One region of the Paenibacillus sp. NRS-1781 genome, then DNA from elsewhere that is predicted to be linked to it. Evidence: riboswitches for the same ligand, from Rfam matches in the RefSeq annotation. Region 1 holds a riboswitch; the other holds the start of a gene.
The links. A riboswitch is a leader RNA that binds a small molecule or an ion and turns the genes downstream of it on or off. The one in region 1 is predicted to bind cyclic di-GMP.
Positions count from the first base shown of each region.

Region 1 (5,716 bases):
ACTATATACTTTTGGGTCAACCATTTTTTCATCATTGTGCTCCACCCTCTCTCTCCTCAAAATTTTTGGCGGGGAAAGAGTATATATCAAGGAAGAAACAAAGCGTTGCCGGGAATTACCGCTTTCGCTTCATGCTGACTTTCCCACATCAGACGTGCCATTGCGTCGCCCTTTTCATCATAATATTCAACCTTCAAATCTGCCATTTTGCCTGCTTGCAAGGAAATGCTGCCCTTGCGTTCTGTCCAGCTTTGTTTGAACCAGCTATCAATAATCAGCTTGCCATCTACCCATACACGAATGCCATCATCGGATATCGTGGTAAACGTATAGGCCTCACTATATTGCGGCTTGATTTTGCCCGTCCAACGGACTGAGAACTGATCAGCCTCCACCTTTGGATCAGGCGTGGCGGCACGCCAGTTATAATCCAGCTTACTGTCTGTGCGAACCAAAACAGCAGTGCCATCCAGATTCATGTCGTTAAAATATTCGCCCCGCAGCCCGTTTGCGTAGACCATATCCGGAACGGAAGGCGGGACTGGTTTACTTACCACTGGCGGAGCTGGAGTCGAGCCATTTTGTCCCGTGTCCGGTACGGTTGGTAGCTCCGTGTCAGGTTTTTTCATCGCAGCCAGCCCTTTTTTCACATCATCCCGCGTCAAGCTTGTCGAATCATTCATATAATCATGAATCTGATCCGTCGTGTTATTTTCGGTCAGCATCTTGCCCCAGGTCATGGAATACACCCATTTAGGCTGAGCCTTCATCACCTCGGGACTGGGCACCTCACCATGTTCCCCAATGGCAATCGGTTTATTTCGTGCCAGTCCGAGCAATCCTTCGTAATGGCTTTGCTTAAAATCATGGTTGTAAATGTCTACAGCCAAAATATCCACTTTGTCATCCCCCGGATATTTCGGGGTATATGGAGCAGTGTACGAATTAGGCGCATTCGGACTCCATACCCACAGCAGATTGTTCAGCTGATGCGTATTTACAAAACGGTCATACATGATATTCCATAGCTGATTGAAATTGTTTTTGTTTCCCCACCAGAACCAGTCGCCGTTCATTTCGTGGTAAGGTCTCCATAATACCGGAACCCCTGCATCACGAAGCTGCTTTAACGATACAGCGACCTTATCCAGATCGGCAATGAGAAGATTATACTGCGTAGTACCCGGCGTCACATATTTATTGAACTCCGCCTGGCTTACTTTCGCCTGCACATTGGCCCAAGTCAGTGGCTTACCCGGCAACGGTTCATGATAAGTCATCGTAACCATGCCGCCAGCTCTACTCCAACGTATGGCGCTATCGACGACATTTTTACGTTGTGCTGCCTCCGTAGCGGCGGACTGGCCGGAGATGGCTCCCATCTCGTAGCCATGTACACCAGCATACGCCTTACTGATTTTTTGGACCTTGTTGCTTAATTCATCCGGACTTTCCAAATAATCATGTTGACCTGTGACCATCTTTTTTCCCGAGATGCTGATCAAATAGTTGTATAGTTCACGGGCCTCAGCAGAAGCGTCCGAATTAACAGGCTGTAGTGTGGCAGCATTCGCCACGGACAGAGATTCACCAAAACCGACGGGCAACAAAGAAAAAAGCATAACAACGGGGAGTACACTGCGTATCCATCGATTCACAGGGGTAAAATAGGGGCTCACTCTCGCTCTTCCTTTCGGTAGCCAGGCTGCCATCCTCACGGAAGGCCCTTTAGCTTTGCGTACCTGCCTTTCAACAGGGCTGCGTTTATCGTGGAAGGAGTTTGGATTCCTTCTTACCCTAAGTATCGACTTTTTTTTACCAAAATTTAATAGGTCATGTTCATGAATTTACAGATTTTCGCGTATTTTCGACAGTTCGGGATAAAAACTTCATAAATGAGTCATTTTTCATCCTTCAGGAATGTTGCATGATGCTCATTTATGAAATAAACTGGTGACGGGAAATTTCATCCCAATCCATGCAAAAACGGACAATATCCTCTTCGATCAACTCAGAACCTGTCTGTACCTCGATCAATTCCACATCGGTCACGGCTAAAATGCTATGCTTCGTCCCTTCTGGAATGCGAACCACATCACCCGCCTTCACCTTATGCAGCTTTTCATTCAAAATAATTTCCGCTTCACCGCTAATAATGGTCCAAATTTCACTCCGTTTGAAATGAAGCTGGTAGCTGATATTTTTGCCTTGCAGCACACGGATTCGCTTGGTCAATACCTCGTTGCCCTCGTCATACTTCACATAGTCCACTACCCGATAATGCCCCCAACGTCGCTCTTCGTACATTGGACGCTGATTATGAGCCTTGAGCACTTCCTTGATGCGCGGACTTTCCGCCTTATTGGTCACAAGGATGCCATCCGGGCTGACAGCTACGATCAGATCATTCGTTCCAATGATTGCCACGGGGATATCCAGTTCGTTGATAAGGCTCGTATTGACGCAATCCTCCGTAACTACGCCTCTGCCCACTTGCTGATGGGACATTTCTTCCGTTAAGGTGTTCCAGGTGCCCAAATCCTTCCAAAATCCATCATACGGAAGAACAACGATGTCCTGCTCCTTCTCGACTACCTCATAGTCAAAGCTGATTTTTTCCAGAGAAGAATATTGCTTTTGCATTTCTTCATAGTTCAGCGGCAAACCTTTGGATGCCAAGATATCGAGCAAGTAACCCAATTGGAATGCAAAAACCCCGCAGTTCCATAGAGCATTGCGTTCCATCAGACGCTCCGCCTGCTCCCGGTCGGGTTTCTCTTGAAAATGGCTCACTTCGCGGTAGCCTGTGCTACCTTGTGTGGCATCATTTTTCGGTATAATGTAACCATATTTCTCAGAAGGATAGGAAGGGACAACTCCGATTAACGCAAGCTTGCCTTCACTCTCCTGAAGAGTATGTTCCAACTGGGTAACTGTAGCAAAGAAAGCATCCTCTACATAGGGATCTACCGGCAATATTGCAACGATTTCATCGGGGGAAACTCCAACAATGGAATATAGATAAGTCGCTGTCAGCGCAATGGCAGGAAACGTATCTCTTCGTTCCGGCTCAACAATGATGCGCGTATCCTGCCCAACCTGACTCTGAATCATTTCAACCTGCGCTCTCCCTGTTGCAATAAACGAGGATTCGGACAAGCCGTTATCCCCCAGTTGTCTCCACACCCGCTGCACCATAGATTCCGAATTCCCCTCCGGACTCTCCAGCACCTTCAAAAATTGTTTGGAACGGGAATCGTTGGACAAAGGCCATAATCTCTTACCGGAACCACCAGACAAAAGTACGAGCTTCATAACTCTCCACTTCCTCTCTAATTTGGGTAGGTGATCGGATGGAGCACGGTTGAGTAGCCCGCTACGGGATGGATTTGATCTTACGATCGCTGTTGGACCGGGATTCACTCGATTGTATAAAATCGTGTAAAGGTTTGAATCCCGTTCCAAAGGCGAGCGCTATCGCTTCTCCAGATTCAAATCCATCCCTGCGCTACTCAAAAATGCATCATGCCGATCATACCGTGTATTGCAAAAGGCACGACCGGACGATTCATGTCCGGTCAGCCTGTAAAGGTGCTCGCGCGCCCGGCGCATGGCGCTTTGATCCGAAGGAGCGGTATCACCGCGCCGCTCCTTCCGATACGCCCTTCCTACCTCCCCCCCATAAGGTGGGAGGTTAAAAATCGTGACTCCACGGCGGAAAGCAGCGGAGCGGGCAGAATTGTTCTGAAGAAGCGGCAGCGTTTGCCTTTATCCCCGGATTTTAACCTTTGAATGTTTTATACAATCAAGAAAATCCGGGGGTAACAGCAATCGGAAGAACAATCTGCACGCGCAGCGCCTCCAACCCCACCACAGTCACTTTTTAAGCTTCCACTTTTATACCCGTCACTTTTTAGGCTTCCACCTTGTCTCTATTCCACCCACTCATCCGCGGACGACCCACAGAATAGTATTCCAGCCCAGAGCCTTGAATCTGCTCCTCCGTAAATACGTTACGACCGTCAATCAGGACTGGCTTGTGCAGAATGGAAGACAATTGTACGAGGTTGACGTTTTTGAACTCTTCCCAATCGGTCAGCAGGCAGACCGCATCACTTCCTTCGGCAGCTTGCTGCGGGGATGAGCACCATACAATATTCGGATGATCCACGCGCTCCTTGAATTTTTCCATTGCAATCGGATCATACAGCTTCACAATAGCACCTGCCTGAACCAGCGTTTCAACGATTTCCAGTGCCGGAGCCTCGCGGATATCGTCTGTATTCGGCTTGAAGGCCAAGCCCCAAATGCCAATCGGCACGCCGTGCAGCTGACCCAGCGATTCGCGCAGCTTGGATACGATCATGAAACGCTGGTCGGTGTTCACCTCGACCACCGATTTTAACAGCTTAAATTCATAGTCCACATTACCCGCAATTTGGATGAGCGCATTCGTGTCTTTCGGGAAGCAAGAACCACCGTACCCGATCCCAGCTTGCAGAAAATAGGACCCGATTCGTTTGTCCATCCCCATACCGTCAGCCACACAGGTAACGTCCGCGCCTACCTTTTCGCAAATATTGGCGATTTCGTTGATAAACGAGATTTTGGTCGCCAGAAATGCGTTGGACGCGTATTTGATCATCTCTGCACTGCGGATATCCGTTACATAAATTTTATCCGTGAACACCTGATGCAGCGAAACCATCGTTTCACGCAGCCCTGTGTTGTCCAAGCCGATAATGATGCGATCTGGATGGAGTGTATCATTGATAGCAGAGCCTTCTCTCAGAAATTCCGGAGCGGATACAATATCGAAGGACAAACTCGTATGATGAGCCAGCACGTCCTTGATCTTTTCGTTCGTTCCGACAGGCACCGTGCTCTTGGTCATTATAATTTTATACCCGTTCATGGCCTTCCCGACATCAGCAGCAGCCTGCTCAATGTAGGACAGATTCGCTTCACCGTTAGCCAGAGACGGCGTACCCACCGCCAAAATAATGATATCCGAGCGGCGAACTGCGTCGGCCAAATCCGAAGTAAACTCCAAACGACCCGCTTCCAGATTTAGCGCGATCAGTTCCTCAATGCCAGGCTCATAAATAGGAGATTCCGCCCGGTTCAGCATATCGATTTTATGCTGCTCCAGATCGACACAAATCACCTCATTACCTTTATGTGCAAAACACACGCCCGAGACGAGTCCAACGTATCCAGTACCGATTACAGCCAGCTTCATTCCGTTCATCCTCCTTTTAGAAAGTTCACATAGGCTTGCTCTATATACTTTTTGAAATGATCCTTGAATGTATCTTCATCAAATTTGCGTGCATGGCTAATGATACCGTCCACATCCCATGCATGCTGCTCGACCTTGGCAACCGCCTCCAGCACATCCTCTACCTGATGTCTGCGGAAAAATACACCATTCACATGAGGAACGATGGTATCCAGCGCTCCCCCGCCCTGATAAGCGATAACAGGCCGTCCGGCTGCGTTCGCCTCCAGAGGCGTGATACCGAAATCCTCTTCCCCCGGAAAAACGAGCGCCCGGCATTCTGCCATCAGCTTGTTGACCTCTTCGTCTTCAAGTCTGCCAAGAAACTCAATGTTCGGGGAGGCCATGCCTTCCAGTCTTTTACGATCCGGTCCTTCACCGACAATGCGCAGCTTGAGACCATTGCGCTTGAATGCTTCAATCGCCAGATCCACG
Region 1 covers NZ_JBITPI010000005.1:90,683-96,398, reverse strand. The annotation lists gene ACIFO6_RS01480 (hypothetical protein) at 1-35, opposite strand, end outside; gene ACIFO6_RS01475 (glycosyl hydrolase) at 87-1,712, opposite strand; cyclic di-GMP riboswitch class I at 1,693-1,773, opposite strand; gene ACIFO6_RS01470 (sugar phosphate nucleotidyltransferase) at 1,939-3,315, opposite strand; gene ACIFO6_RS01465 (UDP-glucose dehydrogenase family protein) at 3,914-5,242, opposite strand; gene ACIFO6_RS01460 (glycosyltransferase) at 5,248-5,716, opposite strand, start outside.

Region 2 (5,716 bases), on a different contig from region 1:
CTTGATATACACGTTCTTTGGCTTTCGTTTGATAACGAATGGTATAGGCTGTATCCACATCGGAGTTGAATTGGAGATCAAAGCCGTTGCTGTCCAGATCATTCGTAACCGGAGAGACGGTATATTCTGAGGATGGAAGTACCTCTTGAGTATCGTCTTTGTATATTTCAAGTGAAGCGGGAAGCCATACCTGACTGTTGTTGAACCGATCACTTAACAAGGCTTTGTCGGCAGGTATTTTCTTTTCGCTGAAGTTGTACTTGATCACCCAAGATACCGTTTGTGTAACAGGGTCGTAGCTTTCCACCTTCTTGGACAAGAATTCTCCGCGATCAACCTGTACGGTAGCGGTAGCAGAGACACCATTCATAGAGTCTCCCGAAAAAGTAGCTGTGTTGGAGAATCGGGTCTCGTCACTTGTAATATCTGTAGAATACTGAATCTGATAGGCTGGGCTGATGCTCTCGTCTTTAAAACGAATAACAAAGCCCGTACCGGCCTGATCTGGTTCGAGCGTATACTTGTCCCCACTGATTGGGTCCTTAACTACCGTCGAGCCGTCAATATTGACTTGCAGATTATACAGTTGGAAGGAGTCTCGCAACAGCTCCAGCCCTTGAGGAGTCGGGTCAGTTACGATCGCATTCTTTACGGTGTCCAATTGTGTATTCACATTAATGGCCCAGTCAATCTTGTTTTTGCCGTTAGCCTTTCCTTGTTTACTTATTGGGGGACCGGACACGGGTTTGATGTTGACGATGGATGTTTGTACCCCGATCTTAATTGGAGTCGAAATAATGACTTCTGTACTGCCTTTTGCAACTTCCTTACTGAACTCGGTTTTTACTTGCAGTTTTCCGCTTACGTTGGAATGATTCTCTACGTAATCGTTAAAGGTCATAATGACTTTCCCTTGGCGATCTACCGTAAAGGTACCAACCTCTCCATCTGTTGAAATCAACGGAGACGAGATATCTGTGTAAATTTCAAATTGTTCCGGTAAGTTAAAGGTGAAGGTATCACCTTCTTTATACTGATTGTCCGGAATCTCCCATTCATAGCTTAGCTGGACTGCCGCGCCAATGTCCACACGGACGCCAGGATTATCCACAGCATCAATGATACGGCCAGTTTCATCCGTCAAGATCAGCTTGGTTAAAATATTGTCTACTTGAACTGAGTTGGTCGCTGCCTGAATCATAGGGGCTATGCTGGGAGGTGCCTCTAACGGTTCAGGGTTTGGAATACCGTATACATCTTCCATAACTGTATTCGCAGGATCGCTTATAGCGCTTTCTGGTACAGCCGTGGTTGAAGTGTCTGCGTAAGCCAACGCTGCACTAAAAAAACTTTGGAAAATAAGCAATAGTACAATGATCGTTGCGTTTATTTTTGTTCTCATACTCTTAAGTAAGTCTCCTATTCATCATAATATTATGGAAAGTACCCGGGCGGATTTGGCTCCCCCCTCTTTCTTGTCCCGGAAATAGTATATTCAACAAACTTAGTTTTTAAATGACTGACTAGATATACAATACCTTCCTTATCTCAACAATTTCTCAACAATAATAGAAAAAAGCCCTGATCGCAGTGATCAGGGCTTTCTACAAAAAAAATTAATATTGTTTTGTTTTTGTATATTTGGAGGGTTCTTTGGCCATTGCAAACTTCTGTTTTCCGCTTTTTAGAGCAGCATCTACTGTAGTGTCAATGATAACCCATTGATTGTTGATATTGACTTCATTCCAGGCGTGGTAAGTTTTCACATAGGAGGATTCACCCATAACCAGCTTCGTTGGAACATCCACACTTCGAAGCATGGCGGCGAACAGTGAAGCGTATCCATAGCAAATGTCTTTTTGCGAAACTATTGTACGATCAATTTGTGGAAGGTAGTCTGTTGATAGGTTGAAAGGCTGATTGGAATCGTATTTAATATGACTAATGACATACTCGTAAATACGTTTCACCTTTTCATCATCTGTCTTTGCACCCTTGGTTAATTCCTTGGCTTTCCGAATCGCCTGATTCGTATCGCTCCAGTCAATATTTTGAATAGAATTGAGGTATATGGTTTTACTGTCATTCAAATTTAACTGGACCGTTTCTTCACCTATCACTTTATACTGGTTGCCAGTTAGCTGTTCCAATAAACGAATGTTATAATTGCCATTGCCCATTTGAAGAGCAAATGCTTCTTCAGGCTTGCCCGAATTCAGATAATAAGAGTATTTCTCCGCATCCTTGGTAATTACAATCTTGGTTTTGACATTGGAGTTGACAGGATAACGTATACTAACAATACCGTGGTTTACGTTGTTTTGATTCAGCCATGCCTGACTTTCGGCAGCAAATGCTGTCGTATGTAGGGGGATGGATAACAAAAAAACCAAAATAATTAAAAAAGATGACATTTTCCTCATAGAAAAACTTCCTTTCGGCGGCTAGGCTGCCATCTTAAAAAGAAGGCCCTATAGCTTTGCGTCCCTGCCTTTCGACAGGTTTGCTATTATCGTATAAAGTTTTTCAGGAAAAAAGACACGACAAAAAGCCTCTCCAACCGGTAGCTGGCTGCCATCTTAAAAAGAAGGCCCTGTAGCTTTGCGTCCCTGCCTTTCGACAGGTTTGCCATTTATCCTGAACAGTCTATATCTATCATTCTATCAGTTGGACTTCCGATTAGGCAAGCACAATCTCAGATTTTCTCTGTTTTTCGACAAAGTCATCTAATAGATGAGTTTATAGTTTGGTTCGATTCCCCCATTTTTTGCGGAAGGAATGTGGGGTTTCTCCGACATGTTCCTTGAACAGGTTGATAAAATGGCTAGTGTTGGGAATCCCTACAAACCGTGCGATATCCACAATGGATTCGTCACTGGTTTTAAGCCAGCCTTGAGCCGCTGTGATGCGGACATTAATGAGATAATCAATTGGAGAAAATCCAATCTGTTTCTTGAAGTTTTTAGCGAGATTGAATTTGTTTAACTCAAACATGTCTGCCAGCGAATCCAGCGTAATTCGTTCACTGTAGGATCGATCCAAATATTGCTGAACCTTGCGTACCTCGGTGATCGTATCCTGATTTACATACGGATGATCGTAGGGGTGCTGCAAAATATAAGTCAGCAACTCACTGATGAGTCTGGATGTCAACAGTTCAGCAGAGAGAGTTCTGTCAGATTGTACGCATAAGAGGGAACGCAGCTTGTCCAATATGGTGACTGGATCGTTGAGTGATATTACAGGCTTGTTGTGCTTGGCAAATTGTTCGTAGAAATTGTCGATCAGATTGCCGTACACATTTACACTGATAAACTCCCAAGCTTCATGACCAGCACTGCTGTACTGTACGAATTCCTCACAATTAACGAAAAACATATCATGAGGCTTCAATATGTATTTTTTCTCTCGGTACAGTAATTCCCCTTGTCCTGATAACGTAAAAACGAGCAGAAACGAGGTGAGTTCCTTCCGTTCCATGGCATAAGCAGATGTTTTTTTGAAATAACCTATTTCCTGTATATAAAAAAGGGATCGCTTGGCAAAAGCGGAGGGAGTACGTGCAATGACGACTGGATCGCTGCTCCAAGGGGTCCCATTCCCGTTGTTTTTTTGGTCTGTTGTCATGTCCAATTCCTTTACAAAAGAGCAAATTTATCAAGCTAATCACTGTTTGTTTAACAAACAAAATGGTGGTTTACACATGATTTCCTACTTAATACGGTTTATTTTATCACATCATATAAATGCATGTAGCGAATAATATTTTGAATTATTTCCCAATCTAAATCAGGTGTACTATTATGGTGAAAACAGCCTCGTTTCCTCCATATTTTTAACTCATTCATCCATATGAAAAAGTTAAATTATGTTGAAAAAAATTCGGAGATGCCATGGATTTAATTCAATTCTGGAATAAAATCCAGGAAAGGATGCTAAAGGTATTCTATGCCCATTCCACCTTCCAACGTGCATATCCTTTTGTTTTGAAAAAAATGGGTCTTTGTTCTAGCGAAATAGTTCATTAGGCTTATCATGGAAAAAAATGAGATTGGGTCCAATGTTGTGATTTTGTTCACAAATATGTAGACGCACGAGGGAGATATATGAACTCTTTTTGTGCTGATTAGTGCACTGTAAATATATGCAAATCATATGTAAAATAAAAGCATAAAAGTACAAAATAACACAAAAAGTGCATTATCTTATTTGCGTGATTTTCTGCTTCGATGCGTTCTAATATAATAGGAAATAGAGTGCCGTTAGCTTTGGAATTCATACAGGCAATGATATGATGGGTAATACAGATATAGGGCTTCACTTACTCAACAGTCAGTTTGGAGGATTAATAGGATGGGAAAACCAAAAAATACGAAAACCGCAGCGGCTTGGTCGCTCGTTATTCTGGGAGCGGGCTTTGCAGCTATGTTGCCTTTTCAGCAATATAGCTGGGCTCGGTTGTTAGCAGGTGCTTTCGAGGCCGGGCTTGTCGGAGGACTGGCGGACTGGTTCGCCGTCACCGCATTGTTCCGTCACCCGCTGGGCATTCCGATTCCACACACAGCACTTCTTCCCAAGAACAGGGACAAGCTAACGAGTACCTTGGTGAGTACGGTGGAAAATAACCTGCTTAATAAAGACAGTATCGCATCTAAAATTGCCGATATCCGGCTGGCCGATTTGATGCTGGATGGTGTGGAAAAGGGCTTGCGCACGCCGGAAGCGGCCGCATCCATAGATGTTCTCGCCAAACGACTGGTCCGGTCGCTTCCGCTTGCGGAGCTGGCCCCAGTAATTGCGGCCGAGATCAAGCGGCAGGTGACAGATTTCGACGCCGGACCGCTGCTGGAGGCGCTTGTCCGTCAAACCAGTGAGAAGGGCTATGACCGCCGCGCGCTGGATGACTCGCTGGAGCAGGCTGAATCCTGGCTTTTGAAGCCGGAAACGGGCTACACGCTGGGTACCTTGGGAATGCAGGCTATTAGCGGTTTGCAAGTGAGCGGGCTGATGCAATTTGCCCTGAATGCGTTCCTTGGCTATCTGAACGAAGAGCGCATGGGTGAAATGATTCGCCACTTCCTGCTGGATCAGGTTGCGGAGCTGCAAAGGGAAGAACATCCACGCCGTCGGGCCGTGCTGGATGGTCTGAAAACACAGCTGACCCGTCTGGCGACGAAAGATACGGTTCAGGAAGGCTTGAACAGCTGGAAAAACAACCTTGTGGGAACCTGGGAAGGCGATGCGTCGGTGCTTCATAAGATGGAAGAGCTGCGCGTACGCTTATTGGACTATATGGAAGACGGCAGCTATGTGCCGACCTATATTTTGCCGCTACTGGATCGGATGCTGGCTGATTTGAGAGGGAATACCGAGCTGCTGGACAAGATCAATTCTAGAATTGTGGCAGGCATTACCGGGCTGGTGGAAGCCAACCATAGTCGAATTGGTAATCTGGTACGCGAAAATGTAGATAAAATGGATAACGATTCCCTGATTGCTCTGATGGAGGACAAGCTGGGGCAGGACTTGCAGTGGATACGTATTAACGGCGCGGTTACGGGCTTCCTGATCGGTATTGTCCTGACAGGTGTCCGTATGCTGATCGGTTGATTCATTAGAGAAGAAAATGCTACAGATAAGGTTGTGAAGCAATGAGGCTTTGGCACGAAGAGTTGATCGACAAGCTGCCGCGGCCGCAACTGCTGGGGCAACACCG
Region 2 covers NZ_JBITPI010000038.1:29,397-35,112, forward strand. The annotation lists gene ACIFO6_RS14250 (collagen binding domain-containing protein) at 1-1,402, opposite strand, end outside; gene ACIFO6_RS14255 (transglutaminase domain-containing protein) at 1,617-2,423, opposite strand; cyclic di-GMP riboswitch class I at 2,437-2,518, opposite strand; cyclic di-GMP riboswitch class I at 2,560-2,640, opposite strand; gene ACIFO6_RS14260 (AraC family transcriptional regulator) at 2,740-3,627, opposite strand; gene ACIFO6_RS14265 (DUF445 domain-containing protein) at 4,354-5,610, shown strand; gene ACIFO6_RS14270 (TIGR02328 family protein) at 5,652-5,716, shown strand, end outside.
Region 2: it holds a riboswitch for cyclic di-GMP, as region 1 does, so the genes downstream of both, ACIFO6_RS14255 (transglutaminase domain-containing protein) here and ACIFO6_RS01475 (glycosyl hydrolase) in region 1, are expected to answer to the same signal.